Regions from separate parts of the Ensifer sp. M14 genome, predicted to be linked through region 3. Evidence: predicted binding sites of a transcription regulator. Region 3 holds the regulator's gene; each other region holds the start of a gene.

Region 1 (5,957 bases), 2.1 Mb from region 3:
GTCCTCCAGCCCCATGGCCTGATCGAGGCGCAGGAGCAGCATGGACCCGAAGCGGCGGGCAAGCGGCGCCCGTGGCGCCTCGATGATGTCGCCGACCTGCTTGAGGCCGACCCGGCCAAGCGTTTCGATCATGTCGGCCGGAAGCCTGAGGGCAGCCATCGGCAGCGGCGCAAGCAGGCGCGCTGCCTCCTCCGGAGCGATCACGCCTTGCGCGCCAAAGCGCGCCACGGCCCAAGAGAGCCCGGCTGAAGACGAGATCGCCGCACGCGCCTCGATACCCAAATGAAAGAGCCGGGCGAGCAGGTCGTCGAGAAGCGATTTCTCGCCGCCGAGGAGATGGGCGCAGCCGGTGATGTCGAGATAAAGGCCGGTTTCGCCATCGAGCGCCACCAGCGGCGTATAGCGACTGCACCAGTCCGCGAGCCCTTCCAGAAGAGCGCGGTCCGCCGCGCGGTCGGCGGGCAGCACATCGACCTCGGGGCACATGGCCCGGGCCTCGGCAACGCCCTGGCCCAGCTGGAATCCTGTTTTTTCGGCAAGACCATCGAGTGCCACGAGGCGCATGGCATTCCTGGCCCTATCGGCAAAGACGACAGGCGGATGTTCAGGACGCCCGCGGGAAAGCCAGGAGGTGCCCCAGCGGCTCCGCGCCACCCGGTCGGCCGGAAGATGCGGAAAGTCCAGCGACAGAATGCGCTGGTTGTGGGTCTGCCGCAGCAGCGGCTGGTAGGGGCTCGACGGGGTAAAAGCGGCGGTCATGGGGGTTCCACTCCAGGAAGAGGCCGACGGGAGCAGGAGACCTGCTCTTTTCGGCAATGACGTGAAAGACGGGATGGCCGATGCTGCCGCAAAGCATCGAACCGTCAGGAAGGGGGCGCTCGCGGGCGGGCGCCGGTTCGATATGAAGCCGGAAGAAGGCGCTGCTCGCCTCCTCGTGGCCGGATTGACGCAGAAGAAGCAAAGGAATGCGACCGGCACGGGCGCGAACATGCAGCCGCCGGCTTTCGCTCAAGGCCAGCGATGCCGGATTGCCGCGAATTTCGAGAATGACGGCGCAGAAGGCCGAAACGGAAAGCGCCGTCTCGGCAATCCAGAGCGCGTCCTTCACCGTGCGCGGCAGGCTGAGAATCAGGCTTCGAATGTCGAGCCCATACGCCTTCAGACCGAGACCATAGGGCAGGCCGGCCTCGGTCGAGGCCAGCGACTGACTGATCCACAGCACCGGCGCCGCCGCATCGCCCTTCTGCTGGCGCGCCTGCTGACAGAGGGCGACAAGCGCGGTTGCAAATCCGGCAGCAGCCCCGGCATCGCGCGTCTCGGAATTGCGGATCTCAGTCATGCCTTCAAGCGGCAGCCCGCCCTCAAGGATAGCGTCGAGTTCGGGAATGCCAAGCGGCAGGACCTTGCGGCCGGAGGACTGGGTGCCCTCTTGCCTGCGCCGGAAGCCTGCTGGATCGGCCGCCTTGACTGTCTTCACGACGCCCGCAAGCCTGCGATTTTCGATCTGGGCTATGGTTTCGCGAAGCGAAAGAACGGTCTCCCGCTGCACGGCGTTCTCGGCCATGACGGTCAACTCCCATTTAAGTTGTTCCTGTTATGTTCTTATAGATTCCAGAGCTGTCAGGATGAGTCAACAGCCAAATTTAAGAATTTATTCCTTGGCCTTTGCATCAGGAATTCAACACTCGAAAAACAAAGCCAAAATCGCTATATGGAGGGCAACAAGGAGTGCCTATGGCCCGCATTGACCAGACCGATGATTGGCGGGAACGCCACGCACCGACGCTCACCACATTCGAACAGCTTGCAGTGGAAGCCTACGGCCACCTGCCGCAGGAGTTCCGCCAGCTGACGACCGACCTCATCATCGAGGTTGCCGACTTTCCAACCGACGACGTTTTCGAGGACATGGCGCTGGAAACGCCGTTCGACCTGCTCGGCCTGTTCGAGGGCCGCGGGATTACCGAACGCTTCACCATGGAAACGGGCGAGTTTCCAAACCGGATCACGCTTTATCGCCGCCCGATCATCGACTACTGGGCGGAGAACGAGGAAACGCTTGGTGATATCATCACCCATGTGCTGATCCACGAAATCGGCCACCATTTCGGCCTCTCCGACGACGACATGGAGCGGATCGAGGCTAGCGTCGAGCACGTGGGCAACTAAGCCCCAATCCGCTCTGAGGCAGAGCCCTGAAGAACAATCGGAAGACAAAGAAACGCTCCGGCCGGAAGGGAGGAGCGTTCCTGCTTTTTACTGCTCCGACAGCTTGATGTCGGGATTATAATCCTTGCCTTCGACTTCCTTGAATACGGCCTGCCCACATTGCATGTACTGCGTATCCGCATTGAAGGCGTAGGTCGGCGAGCCGTGCAGGGACCAGCCCTGGTTCAGCGCCGCGGTCACCTTATGGCAGAAGGACGCATCGTCGGGGCCGGTGAGGAAGCGGTACAGTTTCAAAATCTTACCTTTCGTTTTTCAATCGTGTCCGCCTTGGCGGCGAGCTTCAGGGCCTGGTCGAGATGCAGCCGCTCGATCATTCGGCCATGAAGATTGATGACGCCCCTGTCGGCGTTCTCCGGCAGCGCGAAGGCGGCGATGATGGCGCGCGCCTCGTCGACGGCGGCCTGCTCGACGCCGAAGCGCTCGTTGGCCGGACCGATCTGCAAGGGGTGGATCAGCATCTTGCCGTCATAGCCCATGTCGCGCCCCTGCCGGCACTCCTCGTCGAAACCATCGGCATCGCGGAAATCGTTGAACACCGCATCGATGACATCAAGGCCGTTGCCGCGGGCGGCGAGCAGGATCTGCATCAGCCACGGAATGAGGTAAGGCCGACCGGGACGGTCTGGAACGCCCGTCTCCTTGCGCAGGTCGTTGAGGCCGACGACGAAACAATCGAGCCTGCCGCCGAAGGTGCGGCCGGTTTCGGCGATCGCGGGGGCATTAACGACACCGCGCGGCGTCTCGATCATCGCCCAGAGGCGCAAGCCCTCCGGCGCGTCGTTGTCGGAAAGCCAGTCGGCGACGATCTGGATATCGCCCGGGCTTTCGACCTTGGGCAACAGGATCGCGTCAGGCTTTGCCTGAAGAGCCGCCGCCAGATCCTCCTGGCCGAAGCCCGATCCGAGCGCGTTGATGCGGATGACGATCTCGCAATCCGGCCGGCTTTCGCTGAGGTAGCGCACAAGTCCCTCACGCGCCTCCACCTTGCGCTCGGGCGCCACCGCATCCTCAAGGTCGAAGATCGCGGCATCGGCCGCCAGTTGCGAAACTTTCATCAGTGCACGGGCATTGTCGGCCGGCACGCAAAGCACCGAACGACGCAGGCGAACGGGGTGATGTTCGATCGATTTTGTCATGCGGCAGTTGTGCCCGCCTTTGATTTTTTCCGCAAGGCGAGGCGAACGGCCGCACCCCTCTTGCAAGCAGCGGGGCCAACACCCACATCGGGACCAGAAAGGTGACGATCATGCAAAGCATACGTTCTGTTCTCTTTACGGCCCTCGCCATCGCCATCACGCTGGCAGCCTTCGTGTTCACCGCATCGCTGGCACTTGCGCTCGCCGGCATCGCTGCCGTTGTCGCGATCGGCAGTGCCATTGCCGCCCGGCTGAACCTGAAGTCCGCACGCGCAACGGCCCGCCCGGCCTCCGGACCCGCCCCGCGCGAAATGCGCATCTGGAACGACGGTCGCGGCACGATCATCGATCTCTAGTCATCGACCTCCAGGGCGTTTCCGGTTTCGTTGAGGCGAAACAGTGGAAGCGCTCTATCTCCTTGTTTTTACAAATCTCTTGACGGGAGGCCTGTTCGCTCGTCCTGGTTCCGCTGAAGCGTGCCCAGCGCTGCAACCCAACCCCGCGCATTTTTTTTGCGACCACCCTGTCGGCAAACCCCATCTGCCTTCGTCCTTGTGTCAGGCCCGCAAAGGTCGTGGCCACTCTATCATTCCCTAGAACAGGAGCATGACATGGACAGCACGACGCAGAAAACAGACGCAAACCAGTTGCCGCAGGCGCTCAACGGGCTGGTGCCCTATCTCCAGGTCGACGGCGCCGCCAAGGCAGCGGAGTTCTACAAGCACGCCTTCGGCGCCAAGGAAGCCTATCGGCAGCCGGTCGACGATCAGGGCCGGACGATGCACATCCATCTCCACATCAACGGCAGTTCGCTGATGCTGAGCGACGCCTATCCGGAATACGGCCATGCCCTGGAGAAACCCCAGGCCTTCAGCCTGATGCTGCCGGTCGACGACATCGACGCGTGGTGGAGCAAAGCGGTTGCCGCCGGCGCCGAAGTGGTCATGCCGATTGAGCTGATGTTCTGGGGCGACCGCTACGGACAGCTGCGCGACCCCTTCGGCGTGCTCTGGGCATTGAACGCCCCGGCCAAGGCAGGCTAGGTCGAGCGGGCTCGGTCAAGGCGGGCTGACGCCGGCATCAACCGGCAAACCCCTCGACCAACGAGCCTCAACTGACAAAACATCCATGACAACACTTGCCGAGCAGGCGATTCCACCTGCCCGGCAAGCATCTTCGAGATAGATTTTCCTTCATTTCGGCGCAAAACTGATCTAAACGCTTACGCAACATTTCGCTGAAATCGAAGGCCTGAAGTTATGGAAAAGTTCGTCAAGCTCACCGGCGTCGCCGCTCCCCTCCCCGTCGTCAACGTCGACACGGACATGATCATTCCGAAGGATTACCTGAAGACGATCAAGCGCACCGGTCTCGGCACAGGTCTTTTCGCCGAAGCGCGCTACAACGAGGACGGCTCGGTCAACCCGGATTTCGTGCTCAACAAGCCCGCTTACCAGAACGCCAAGATCCTGGTCGCCGGCGACAACTTCGGCTGCGGCTCCTCGCGCGAGCACGCGCCGTGGGCGCTTCTCGACTTCGGCATCCGCTCCGTGATCTCGACCTCGTTTGCCGACATCTTCTACAACAACTGTTTCAAGAACGGCATACTGCCGATCGTCGTCAGCCAGGAGAACCTGGACAAGCTGATGGACGACGCCTCGCGCGGCTCCAACGCCATCCTGTCGATCGACCTGGAATCCCAGGAAATCACCGGCCCGGACGGCGGCACTGTCAAGTTCGAGATCGATGCCTTCAAGCGCCACTGCCTCTTGAACGGCCTCGACGACATCGGCCTGACGCTGGAGAAGGCAACGGCCATCGACAGCTTCGAAAAGTCGACCGCCGCCTCGCGCCCCTGGGCGTGAGCTGAAGGGATGACGCGCAAGCTCATCTCCTCCGGTTCGCCCTTCGAGAAGACGGCAGGCTATTCGCGTGCCGTCGCCAAGGGCGACTGGTGCTTCGTCTCCGGCACCACCGGCTACGACTACGCCACCATGACCATGCCGGAAACAGTGGAAGATCAGGCACGCAATTGCCTGAAGACGATCGAGGGCGCGCTGAAGGAGGCGGGCTTCTCGCTTTCAGATGTGGTGCGCAATCACTACTACGTCACCGATGCCAGCTTCGCCGATCGGGTGTTTCCGATCTTCAGCGAGATGTTCGGCGACATCCGCCCGGCCGCCACCATGGTCGTGTGCGACCTCATCCGCCCGGAAATGCTGATCGAGATCGAGGTCACCGCCTTCCGCGGTTGACCTCTGGCGGGCGGCAGTCGGCGGCATTGGCACCTCACCCGCTTATGCGCTACTCAGAGGCATGACGACGGACCTCACCCGCAGGACCGTTTTGCGCATCGCCACGACCGGAAGAAGCCCATGCAATTCGAAGGCACCGCCGACTATATCGCCGACAAGGATCTGATGATCGCCGTCAATGCCGCGATCCGGCTGGAACGGCCATTGCTCGTCAAGGGCGAGCCCGGCACCGGCAAGACCGAACTTGCCCGCCAGATCGCCGCAGCTCTCGGGCTCGAGCTCATCGAATGGAGCGTCAAGTCGACGACCAAGGCGCAACAGGGTCTCTACGAATACG
Region 2 (5,957 bases), 730 kb from region 3:
TGATTCTCGTCCTTGCCGCACGACGCAGAAGCAATTGATCTGCGCCAACGCCCATCTGCCGCGCATCGCGACCGCTGTCGCGGCACGATGCTGTCGATGGTTCTGTAGGCAAAGCTGGAGAAGCGTTGCCGTTTACTGGAACGACGTCTCGTAGAAGCTTCTGAGCTTGCGGGAATGCAGCTTCTCGGGCGGCATCGAAGCCAGCTTCTGCAGAGCCAGAATACCGATCTTCAGATGCTGGCTGACCTGCGTCCGATAGAAGGCCGTGGCCATTCCCGGAAGCTTGAGCTCGCCGTGCAGCGGTTTGTCGGAAACGCAAAGCAGCGTGCCGTAGGGCACCCGGAAGCGGAAGCCGTTGGCAGCGATTGTCGCCGATTCCATGTCGAGCGCGATGGCGCGCGCCTGCGACAGGCGCTTGACCGGTCCGCGCTGGTCGCGCAGTTCCCAGTTGCGGTTGTCGATGGTGGCGACGGTGCCGGTGCGCATGATCTGTTTGAGATCGTAGTCGCGATAGCCGGTGACTTCGGCAACGGCATCCTGCAGCGCCACCTGAACCTCGGCAAGGGCCGGCAGTGGGATCCAGACCGGTAGGTCGTCGTCCAGCACATGGTCTTCGCGCATATAGGCATGGGCGAGCACGTAGTCGCCGAGGCGCTGGCTGTTTCTGAGGCCGGCGCAATGGCCGAGCATCAACCAGACATGCGGGCGCAGCACGGCGATATGGTCGGTGATCGTCTTTGCGTTGGACGGGCCGACGCCGATATTGACCATGGTGATACCGCCATGGCCCTTTTTCTTCAGGTGGTAGGCGGGCATCTGCGGCAGACGGGCGAGCGTATAATCCGTTTCGGGCTTGTCGGCGCCGGCAGGCGTGATGATGTTGCCGGGCTCGACGAAGGCCGTGTAGCCGTTGCCGCCTTCCGCCATCTGTTGGCGTGCCCAGGCGCAGAACTCGTCGATATAGAACTGGTAGTTGGTGAACAGCACGAAGTTCTGAAAATGCGTCGCACTCGTGGCCGTGTAGTGGCTGAGGCGGGCCAGTGAATAGTCGATGCGCTGGGCTGTAAACGGTGCCAGCGGCGATGGCTCGCCCGGGCCTGGTTCATAGGAGCCGTTGGCGATCTCATCGTCAGTTGTCGTCAGGTCCGGCGCGTCGAACAGGTCGCGCAGCGGAATATCGATGGATTCGCCCGCGGACGCTTCGACATGCGCACCTTCACCGAACGCAAAATGCAGCGGGATAGGCGTCGAAGATTCGGAAACGGTGACGCCGAGGCCGTGATTGCGCATCAGGTGCCCCAGCTGTTCCTTCAGATAGTGCCGGAACAGTTTCGGTCGCGTGATCGTTGTGGTGTAAACGCCCGGCGCGCTGACATATCCGTATGACAGGCGGGAATCGACATGGCCGAAGCTGCTGGTTTCGATGCTGACCTGTGGGTAGCAGGCGCGATAGCGCGTCATCGGAACGCCGTTCTTGCCCAGCCCCTCGAAAGCCTCTGTGAGGAACCGGGTATTGCGATCGTAAAGCGCCTCCAGGCAATCGACCGCGTCCGCAGGATCTTCGAAGAACTGCGGCTCGAACGGGTCGGGTGTGGAGACGGAAAGGACGGAGTGTGAAGAGATTCGCTTGTTCATGTCGCATTATAGGCTGAGGCTTCTGACAAGCAAACGACAAGATGCGGCATGCACAACCGCGCCGATCAGAACAACTTTAGCGCGGTCCGGCGAGAATGATGGCGCTGCCGACGAGGGCGACGGTCATTCCGGTCAGATCCCAGCGATCGGGCCTGATGCCTTCGGCAAGCCACAGCCAGACGAGTGACGCGGCGATATAGACCCCGCCATAGGCGGCATAGGCGCGGCCGGCCGCTTCGCTGTCGATCAGCGTCAGCAGCCAGGCAAACAGTGCCAATGATGCGACGCCCGGGATCAGCCACCAGATCGGCTTGTCGAGTTTCAACCAGGCCCAGAACGCGAAGCATCCGGCGATCTCGGCAAGGGCGGCAAGGGAGTAAACGGCATAGGCTGGCATCGGCGGTGGGTCCTTTCAACCGTGAAAGGATAGGAAGGAGCGCAGCGATGCAAGAGAGGCAGGCAAAGGAAAAGGCGCCGGTGGCGCCTTGGGTCAGCTCATGGATTGACGCTGCAGCGTCACGAAGAGAACGAGACCGGCGCCCTGCTTGCCGATGCCGAGGCCGTTGGCCTTGCTATAGGCGAGCGCCCCTACCGGCGCCATCAGCAGGCTGGCAAGTGCAAGAACACGCAGCGAGAGAAAGGCGGAGGTGGAAAGGGCGGCCAGCATGGCGTTTACTCCGTTAGAGCTTGGCTTGGCAGTATTGCGCCGTGTGCGCGGTGCAATCAGTCAGCGAGCCGAGATAGGTGTTGGTGCGGCGACGTTCGGTGTCTGCACTGACCGCGGCGGCAAGGGTCATCGCGAAAACAACCATCAGAAGGCTGATAATGGTGAGGCGCCGAGCAAGAATGTCCATGGTTCTGTCCGTTGGTCTGGAGGCGGTTCAAATCGATTGAGTGGGTTTTCGCACAACCAAACTGAACTCTTGCTGATATCGCCGTTCATCTGGCGTTCATCTTGCGATTGATGTCGCCGTCATTCTCGCGGGAAGGGCGCACAAAACTCCGCGATCAGGCATGGGCGGTGTTGGGCTGACGGCTGGATGGGCCTGCCATTGCAAAAAAACAAAACCCGCCGAAAATCTCGGCGGGCTTGTAAATGAACTGAAGGTCACCCGAGGGGCGCCCATTTTGAAAGGGTCTCTCCGAGAGCATCCTGCCTTCAGATGGAATCGCTGAAGGCGCGGCGCTTTCTAGAGGCGCGACCAGGTCTGCGTTTTGCAGAGAACCTTGAGCACGCATCCCTTCATTTTTAGCGAGTTGCCGTCGACGGCACCGGAACCGCTATAGGTCTTGTCGGTTTCCGGATCGGTGATTTCCCCGGAATAGTTGCCGCCTGTGCCGGTCAGGTTGCCTATCCGCTTGCCGACGTATTTTCCGGTCTTCAGCGTGACGCAGTAGGCGCCGCCGCAAGGGGCGATTTCGGCTGTCGCGCCGGTTGCGGTCTTCCAGTTGCCGATGATCGGCTCGGCGGCATTGGCCGCTCCGGCAACGCCAACAGCGAGAGCCGCTGTCATGAGCAGGGTGCGTATCATTCATTCCTCCAGATAGAAGTCGCCGGCGCGGTCCGCTTCGCCGGCATCTCTGCAAATATCCTCGTTTGAAAGGCAGTCTCCTCACCGCCGCCGGCAAGATAGCTTACGCGCACGTAAAGGTAAACTGGCTTGAACGCGGCCGTTTATGCTTTTTCTTTGCCGGTTTCCGATGGAGAAAAATCGAGGAAACACAGCATTGGCGTAGTTGTGTCCTTTTTTCGTGGTTACCGTTTGGTTGAAATCGGCGGTTGAATATTTCGTAAATTTTTATGCAAATGCGCCGGATTTCCGGCCTTTCGATGTTTAACAAAAACTCAAGTTTACCAAGTGTTTGAACTTTGTTTGTCTCAAATTAATCATGCATTTTAAGCGCGTATTGAAGGCCGTGCTGCATAGTAAGACCCATAAGACGAGCGGAGAAATTCACCCCGCCGAATGACCGAAGATGACGCTGCAAAAGACGGCGCGGTTCGGAAAGGCCCACAAAGAGGCACGGTCGAACAGGGACCAAAAACAAATGCTGATCTGGAGCATGGTCCGCCTCAAAAGGGTGGGCCGCTTCGGAAAATCAACCAGGCAAAACAGGGACAAAAAAATGGCACGCTTTGATATGCAGGTTGCTTCGAATACCGCGATGGGTGGTGAAAACCAGGCGGACGTCTTTTGCGAAATGGGTCTGGCCTATGCGACCGGCCGCGGTCGTCCGGTCGATCTGGTGGCCGCTCACAAATGGCTGAACATCGCCGCTATCAAGGGCTGCGACCGCGCCGTCGATCTGCGCGCCGACCTGTCTATGACCATGAGCAAGGCCGACCTCGCCGCAGCGCTTCGTGCCGCCCGCGAGTGGATGACGGTTCACTGATCAACAGACGGGGCTCGCGCTCCCGTCCGGCGGCGCCCGCCAGTAAGCAGGCGCCGGGATATGAAGGCCTATTTGCCGCCTGCCAGCTTTGCGAGAACCTGTGGTAGGGCGGCTTCAAACAGATCCATCTCCGCGTCCGGGCCCGTACTGACGCGAATGCAGCGATTGAGCGGGGCGACGCCGGGCATGCGGATGAAGATGCCGTGGTCGCTCATCAGGGCATCGACGATCGCGCGCGCATAGACCGCGTCGCGCCCACAATCGATCGCAACGAAATTCGTTGCCGACACGAGCGGCGACAAGCCGTTGCGTCTAGCGATCTCGGCGATGCGTTCGCGCGAATGCGCAATTCTTGCTGTGACAGTTGCCAGATAATCCCGATCCGCGAGCGCTGCCACTGCCGCCGCAACGCCGATCCTGTTCATCCCGAAATGATTGCGGATCTTGTCGAACGCCTGGGCGGTGCCGGGCGTGGTGATGACGTAACCGACTCGCGAGCCGGCAAGGCCGTAGGCTTTCGAGAAAGTCCGGGTTCTCACGACATTGGGCATGTCGATGAACGCGTCGATCACCGGCAGAGCTTCTGTCGGCGCCGTCTCGCAATAGGCCTCATCCAGAATGAACAGCGTGGTTTCGGGCAGCGCCTTGGCGAATTCGACGATTCGCTCGGCCTCCCACCAGCTTCCCATCGGATTATCGGGATTGGCGAAGTAGACGAGCGGAGCGTTTTCTTTTTTGACGGCGGCAAGCAATCCGTCGAGATCTTCGCTATCGCCGACATAGGGCACTGTCACCAGCCGCCCCCCGTGACCGACGACGTGGTAGTTGAACGTCGGATACGCGCCGAACGAGGTGACGACGGGCATACCCGGCTCGATCACCATCCGCACGATCTGGCCGAGCAATCCGTCGATGCCTTCGCCGATCGCAATGTTGCCGGCAGAGACACCAAGTCGAGTGGCCAGCGCCTGCTTCAGATCATGATTTTCCGGGTCCGCATATTTCCACGTGCCCGTCGCCGCCTCGCGCATCGCTTGGACGACGCTTTCGGCTGGCCCGAAGCCGCTTTCATTGGCACCGATACGGGCCGCGATCGCGCGCCCGCGTTGGCGTTCAATGGCTTCAGGCCCGACGAAGGGGATGGTGGAGGGCAGGGATTGGATGAGCGGCGTGAAGCGAGAGAATGCGGACATGCTTTATATAAGGCCCCGTTCGAACAAAGTTCTCGGAACTTAGCGCATGCATTGGCAATGCGGAATCGCCTTGGTGAGAAAAAGCCGACGCGATCTGTGCGGTTTTGACGACCGGTTGCACCTGCTCCAAGGGGCTTAACGGCGCTTGGGTGTTTTCGCGTTCTGGCCGGTAAAGAATTCCTGCCGGATGATCTCGCGCAGCAGGGTCTGTTCGATCGGCTTGATGAACTGCACCCCGATGCGCTCGCCATTGCGATAGACCTCGGCGCAGCCGATACGAAGCGAAGTGCCGATGATGTGGAGATAATAGTGCTGTGGCAGGCCGATCGTGGTCTGCACGGCAAAGCTGGCGCCGCCGCGGGAGATGTCGATCATCCGACAGGTGCGGACCGACACGCTGCCAAGCCCCGGCTGTACCGTTGTCAGGGTGGCGGCATGGCCGATGGAAAAGCGTTCGTAGCGACGCTCGTAGAACGGCGAGGGCACGCAGGAATACATCGTCTGCTGCATCTGTCATTCTCCGCCTGCGCCGGATCGCGAAATGCGATCATTCGGCCTTCGATCGTGGGCAATTCATTTGCCCACGCTTAATCCTCGCGTGAATGCCGAGGTAAGTCGAGTGCAGTCTCGGCGCAGAAGTTTGCAATCCCCTGAAGGAGATCGATAAAAATCTAACTTCGGTCATTTTCTCTGAGGGGGAAGGTGGTTGCGCTCAAAAACCACCGCTTGAAAATT
Region 3 (5,957 bases):
CTTCTTAAAAGAAAACAATTCATGAAAGTGTGGCAACGTGCTGCCGTAAGTGATTGACATCCCGCCATTCCTCAAGTCCGGGCGAGGCCTCCAAAATTTCACCTAAAGCTTTATATTCGAAGCGCTCCTTCGGAACGCCGATCCTGCGTCGGCTTTAATTTCCGGGGAGCAGCAATCTATCTCGATTCCATCTATCGTTTCCCAGAACGGTTAAACCTTGCCTGAGATGCGCTCCTGCGGCTCAGTGCGGAGAACCGTGAGACGCAGGCAAGTCTTGCCTTGGGCGTTGGAGGAGCTTCGTCACGCCCCGACACTGATGTTTCGGCCGCAGTGACCGTCGCTCGTCGGGCGGACGGCAACGGTGGTGCTGTGGCGGCGCCATCACTCTCTTGCGCCGAATTGTCTGCGTGGGTCTGCTGGTGCCCTGACCGCGCCAGTCATTTTGCCCGAATGAACTTCAGTGTTCCCGGGAGCCTCGGCCCGGTCAAATCCATGGTGTCCAGCGGGTGATTGCTGCCGTCGTTGACAGGCAGTCCTTCGCAATCGAACGGGCTGATGCCTTGGAGGCATGCGGTGTTGACAAGGGGGCGGCCGATGAATGGCTGGGGCGATCGGGGAGCCGGGTCTCAATATATCGGTGCAGCCCATGCCAGCCCTCGGCAGTACCATCCGGGTATCCAGTGGATCTAAAGGCTGTCGCCGGCGGAACGTGCTGTCGCCGATCGGAAATCCACCTCCCGCTGCCTCGTTGGGAATATGCGCGGCCTGCTCAATTCTCCTGAACGGAAACGCCGTCCTCGCCAATCTTGATCTCGACACCGGCAGGTTTCGTTTCTTCGCGATAAGCATAGACGCCGAGCCCGATGACGGCGACAGCGAGCACGGCGATGACGAGATAAAGGCCATTACGGTTCATTCAGCAGTTCCTCACTTGGTTACGCGAATGGGTAACTAGGCTGCCATCGTCGAAAGGCAACGGTGCGATCGTCCGGTGCGGTCGGGTTAAAGGCAGCCATGGTTCGAATAAGCATCGGATCCGGTCTCCGTCCGTATGCGGTTTATAAGATTGCACCCGCACCCTTTGTGCCTGACGCGCTGACCTGCGCCCTCGATGGGCGAGCGACAATCGCTACAAATCCGATGCATGATTGCACCGCCATCTTATTCCACCGTGCTGGCTGTGCCGCGACGATATCACGTGGCCTGTCGATTCCGGCGCTTGCCGGTTGTGCCCTGCTTCGCGGGCCGTCAAGTTCCGGGCGCACCTGGCGCAGCTGTGGCGAAGTCTGCTTGCTACTGCTTCGCCGCCAAGGACGGTTGCTTTTCCTAGGCAATCCGCCGTCCGCGCGTGCGCTTCACGCGTCGGCGCAGCCAATAATCGTGCGCGCATCTGGTTTGCCGGCGACGTACCCCGAAATGGTGATTCTGCCTGTATTGTCAGTGCAAGGATAATTGTCTCTAGACGGGTTCAGGAATGAATATTCCGTCGATGCGAGCCGTATAGCTAGCGTCAAACAAAACCGACAATGGAGGAAATGACATAAAATGAAATGTAAGATCGCCCTGACCGCTCTTGCCATTTTTGCCGCAACGACGGCCACCGCAAGTGCTGAGGATCTCGTCTTTCAGCTGAAGAACAAGACGAAAGCCGTACTGACGAACTTCTATACGTCGCCGGTCGGCGTCGACCAGTGGGAAGACGATGTCTTCGGGCGGCAGGTGCTTAATCCGGGCGAGAGCATGGAAATTACCATCGCCGACGGACGCGATGTCTGCAAATACGACATGCGCTTCGAATTCGAGGAAGGCTCCGGTCTCGATACGACCGAAGACACGCAGGACCTCTGCGAGTTGGGCGAGTACTCCATACACGAATGAAAATTGTCGAGTGCTTAAAGCGCTCGACTTGATCACTTCCGTCTCGCTACCCCTTGAGGTGGCGAGACGTTCAAGCATAAGAAGGCCCTTCCAGCAGGAAGACAGCCAACGTCATCTGGCTTAGTGATAGCGGCGGATCAAGCCGACGAGCTTGCCCTGTATCTTGACGCGATCGGGGCCGAAGATGCGTGTCTCGTAGGCCGGATTGGCCGCCTCGAGCGCAATCGACGCGCCTTTGCGCCGGAAGCGTTTCAACGTCGCTTCTTCGTCATCGACAAGCGCGACGATGATGTCGCCGGGGTTGGCTGTGGTGGCATTGCGTATGATCACCGTGTCGCCATCGAAGATGCCGGCCTCGATCATCGAATCACCTTTCACTTCAAGGGCATAGTGCTCGCCGCTGCCGATCATATCGAGCGGCACCGTAATATCGTGCGTGTTGTTCTGTATCGCCGAGATCGGTACGCCGGCGGCAATACGGCCCATGACCGGAACCGAGACGGAGTTGTTGTCTGCCACCGGCGGCGCTTTTGCGGCAGCCGGGGCGGGCGCAGGAGGTTTGCCGAGGCTTCCCTCGATGACGCTTGGTGAAAACCCGCGACGCGGCTGAGCGTTTCCCGCGTAAGCTTCCGGCAGCTTGATGACCTCAAGCGCGCGCGCGCGATTGGGAAGGCGCCGAATGAAACCACGTTCTTCGAGCGCCGTAATCAGCCGGTGAATGCCCGACTTCGATGCCAGGTCGAGTGCATCCTTCATCTCGTCGAAGGATGGCGGAACACCAGACTCCTTCATGCGTTCGTGGATGAAAAGAAGCAATTCCTGTTGCTTGCGGGTCAGCATGGCAAGTCGCTCCAGAGGCGTGAAACAAATCAAGAACAGACACTATCTGTTCCATATGTGTTCCGCAAGTGCCTAAAATTCGGTGAATGTTGTATCAATTGTGCGCCTATCGGCTGCCTCGGTGCTGGGCATGCCATGCGGAGCTGCTATGCCTCGCGCTTTTCACGGAATGAGGGTGCAATGAAAAAGATGATTCGAATCCTGTTGACGATCGTCATCGCAACGACCGTCGTCCTCGGGTTTCGCTGGTATCAATACGTCGACAACAGGCAGAGCCCGTTCGATGAAGTCGGCATCGCATTGAACGCGATGATGCCGGGGCCGGTCCGCCAGTGGGGTTGTGGCCGGCTAAAGCGCACCTTCGGCAACGGACTGCCGCCGCACGGATGCGCAGCCAGTAACGGAAGCGAGTGGGAATAGCTCGGCAATAAGCCGTTGCAAGGCGGGCATCAAAGAAGGAGAGGGCGTTTCAAGCCGGCTGCGTTGCAGAACAGGCGTCCTCGAATTCCTTCACGGTCTCGGCCGAGTTGTCCTCCGGCAGCACCGCATCTGCCGCGTCGGTCGCGACCGGCGTGTCGCCTTGATAGACGAACGACTGGATATAATAGGCGATCGAGCCTTTCCAGACATTCCGACCGTCGATCTGCTGGCAGGGGATGGCCAATTCGAAGTCGGTTTGCAGGTCGTCGACCGTGGCCGCGCTGAGGGCGATGTGGGGCGATGCGATAATCGAGGCGATAAGCAAGGCTGCAAGCACGATGGACGTCCGCTAGGTCAGAAGTGGTGCCGATAGATTGGTTAACGATGTGAACCGTGCTTTCGTTCCGGAGTCCAGCAAGCAGACCGCGTACCGCGCGGTGTTCAACAGTTCTTTGCGAAAGACGATGACGACCCTTCAAGCTGTGGCCGCGAAGACACGAAGATTGGCGGGAAGAGCGAGCGTTTCGGGGCGTTTTTTACTCCTCCGGCATCGACCTCAGGCGGCATGGCTGGCGGCGGATCGATCTTCGCGGCTGCAATCGGGACGATTGGCAAGTGCCGCCGCCCGCAGTGTTCCTTGTGTCTGCGGGAAGGTTCACGCGCCGGTCGGGTGTCCTGCGGAGCCGGCATCATTTCTGGTTTCTCGTCGCGGGACCAGTCGCCCAGGATGTGCGGAGACGTGCACATCCCGTCCGACTGGCCACTGATAAAACGTACAGGCGTATTTGGTTCACGAAGTCGGAGCGGCTGCCTTACTTTTTGTCTTTCTTGCCCAAAGAGAAGCTGCTGCCTGCAAGCTTCACCTGGGAGCCTTCTGGCGTAACGGCGGCTTTGACGGTCTTGTCCTTCTTGGGCTTTCTAACCTCGCGGTTGCTTCGCACTTGACCTTTTGCCATGATCGTCTCCTTGGAAAGGCGTGCCGGGGAGCCCTTGTGGGCGCCGAATGACCGGCGGACTAGCGTGCATTGATACGGCCGGAAGTCAATGACGGCGCTCGGTGCGCATTGGTTCGGGCGGGCGGCATGGCCTGCAATGAAGTCAGTGTTCCGCTGGTGTGATTGTAACACCGATTCGGCTATTTGCCGCGACCCTGAGATGCTGTCGTAGGCCCAATCACGGCGGCGACTTCGGTGATCCTGTTGGCCGGAAATCCGCTTCTTTCTGCATGTTCGCGAATAACGTCGGCGGTTGGCGCCTCGTGGACGCAATAAATCTTGTCGCCGGCGACGTAGCTGGTGATCCATGTGTAGGGCACGCCAAGATCTGCAACGACCGCGTTGGATTTCGCCGACAGCGCGCAGAGGTCGTCCTGACTAAGCTTGTCGGCTCCGGGTACTTCACGCTCTATGATGAAGGTGGGCATCGCTCAGTTCCTCAACTGTTGGATGACCACATATGAAGGCGCCCTAATGAAGCGGGAGTCAACGTTTTCGGTTACCATAAGCCGTATCACGGCGATTTTACCGGAAGTCTCCGGAGCCCGGTCGAAAGTCGCTTTTCAGTTCGCTTTCAAGCGAGCCGGATCGAGCGGTTGGAGCGTTCGCAACCCTTGTCATATCGAGATTGGTGGGGTGCCCGATCGCGTTCGATAGCCCCAGCTCAACCTTTTCGGACCTTGCGCCAAGAATTGGCGGTTGGGCAGACGGGCTGACACTTTCTATGGCGAGAAACAACGACTGCAACTCAGTAGCTGAGACGGAAGCCGCCGGGACTTGCTGCCGATGGGTCCGGCACCGGCGATGGGCCTTGCCATTGGGCGTAGGTCGTGTTGGCGTCACCAGTGCTTGCGCATCCGGAAAGGGTCAGAAGGGCGAGAAAAGCGGCTGTCGTCAGATGTTTAAGAGGCATGGATTTCTCCAGTTGCGGGAGATTGCCCAGGCCTCGATAGGCCGGAATCAGACTTTCCCTCAAATCCTCGGGGATGGCAAGCAGACCTGGCGGCCGCCTTCCAAATGCACGCTTGAACACTGGCGCGACGGCAGGGCGTGCGCACGCCAAATCGACAACAGGACACCGCCAAAACGTTCACCTTGCGGTCGAGCACGATATTGAATGGCAAGAAATGAGACAGTTGATGGCGGAGGAGGTGGGATTCGAACCCACGGTACGCTTTCACGCACGCCGGTTTTCAAGACCGGTGCCTTAAACCGCTCGGCCACTCCTCCGGGCAGGGCGTTATTGCGCGAAGGCTTGTCACTTTGCAAGATTTAACATGCGTCGGCGGCAAGATTTTCTGAGCGCGTCAGCTTGCCCTTCCGTCTCGATAACCATTCGTAAACCATAACCGGAGATTTCGGGCGGCGGGCTGTCCGCCGGTTCGCAATTTTGCCTTGTTGCTGTCATGATTAATCGACTGTCCCGTTTCGGGACGCCGAGATTTCCGCTTGGGGGCAAGAGTGGAAGGTTTCGAGTACGGCTTGTTCGAATGATGTTGTGGGACAGATGACATCCAGTAAAAATGCGGCATATCTGATCAAGGGACTGCGCCTTGCGGCGGTTCCCGTGCTTTGCGCAACGCTTGCGGCGTGCGGATCGACGTCCAGTATCAAGAAGAGCAAGCCGAGGAGCAAAGAATACTTTGCCGAGTCGGTTTATGGCGTGAAGGCGAGCCCCCGTGTCGCTACCGGCAAGAACATCCCGAAGGGCGGTGGCCGGTTCCAGGTCGGTAAAGCCTATCAGGTCAAGGGCAAGTGGTATCAGCCGAAGGAAGATTTCGGCTACAACAAGACCGGTGTCGCGTCCTGGTATGGTTCGGCTTT

Evidence for each region. Region 3 encodes LexA, which represses DNA repair genes until DNA is damaged. Its sites were predicted from a motif close to TGTTCNNNNTGTGTTCNG; they were not measured.
Region 1: the regulator LexA is predicted to act here: its motif matches at 1,587-1,604, upstream of BLJAPNOD_RS04080 (metallopeptidase family protein).
Region 2: the regulator LexA is predicted to act here: its motif matches at 3,496-3,513, upstream of BLJAPNOD_RS17905 (sel1 repeat family protein).

Annotation. Positions count from the first base shown of each region.
Region 1 is NZ_QJNR01000004.1:825,618-831,574, reverse strand. Features, by position in the region: gene BLJAPNOD_RS04085 (DNA polymerase Y family protein) at 1-654, opposite strand, end outside; gene BLJAPNOD_RS35855 (hypothetical protein) at 605-1,564, opposite strand; gene BLJAPNOD_RS04080 (metallopeptidase family protein) at 1,735-2,169, shown strand; gene BLJAPNOD_RS04075 (DUF1737 domain-containing protein) at 2,257-2,463, opposite strand; gene BLJAPNOD_RS04070 (CoA ester lyase) at 2,460-3,365, opposite strand; gene BLJAPNOD_RS04065 (hypothetical protein) at 3,476-3,721, shown strand; gene BLJAPNOD_RS04060 (glyoxalase/bleomycin resistance/extradiol dioxygenase family protein) at 3,977-4,408, shown strand; gene leuD (3-isopropylmalate dehydratase small subunit) at 4,625-5,230, shown strand; gene BLJAPNOD_RS04050 (RidA family protein) at 5,240-5,620, shown strand; gene BLJAPNOD_RS04045 (MoxR family ATPase) at 5,741-5,957, shown strand, end outside.
Region 2 is NZ_QJNR01000004.1:3,681,303-3,687,259, reverse strand. Features, by position in the region: gene BLJAPNOD_RS17930 (AMP nucleosidase) at 133-1,635, opposite strand; gene BLJAPNOD_RS17925 (YnfA family protein) at 1,712-2,032, opposite strand; gene BLJAPNOD_RS17920 (hypothetical protein) at 2,126-2,302, opposite strand; gene BLJAPNOD_RS17915 (hypothetical protein) at 2,316-2,489, opposite strand; gene BLJAPNOD_RS17910 (DUF2147 domain-containing protein) at 2,826-3,167, opposite strand; gene BLJAPNOD_RS17905 (sel1 repeat family protein) at 3,763-4,029, shown strand; gene BLJAPNOD_RS17900 (pyridoxal phosphate-dependent aminotransferase) at 4,098-5,222, opposite strand; gene BLJAPNOD_RS17895 (PilZ domain-containing protein) at 5,358-5,732, opposite strand; gene BLJAPNOD_RS17890 (hypothetical protein) at 5,935-5,957, opposite strand, start outside.
Region 3 is NZ_QJNR01000004.1:2,951,216-2,957,172, reverse strand. Features, by position in the region: partial or broken gene BLJAPNOD_RS36475 (GFA family protein) at 438-581, opposite strand; gene BLJAPNOD_RS14205 (hypothetical protein) at 770-916, opposite strand; gene BLJAPNOD_RS14200 (hypothetical protein) at 1,546-1,878, shown strand; gene lexA (transcriptional repressor LexA) at 1,999-2,718, opposite strand; gene BLJAPNOD_RS14190 (hypothetical protein) at 2,899-3,138, shown strand; gene BLJAPNOD_RS14185 (hypothetical protein) at 3,188-3,475, opposite strand; gene BLJAPNOD_RS35625 (hypothetical protein) at 3,951-4,094, opposite strand; gene BLJAPNOD_RS14180 (DUF4242 domain-containing protein) at 4,274-4,561, opposite strand; gene BLJAPNOD_RS35620 (hypothetical protein) at 4,882-5,046, opposite strand; tRNA gene BLJAPNOD_RS14175 (tRNA-Ser) at 5,274-5,363, opposite strand; gene BLJAPNOD_RS14170 (septal ring lytic transglycosylase RlpA family protein) at 5,641-5,957, shown strand, end outside.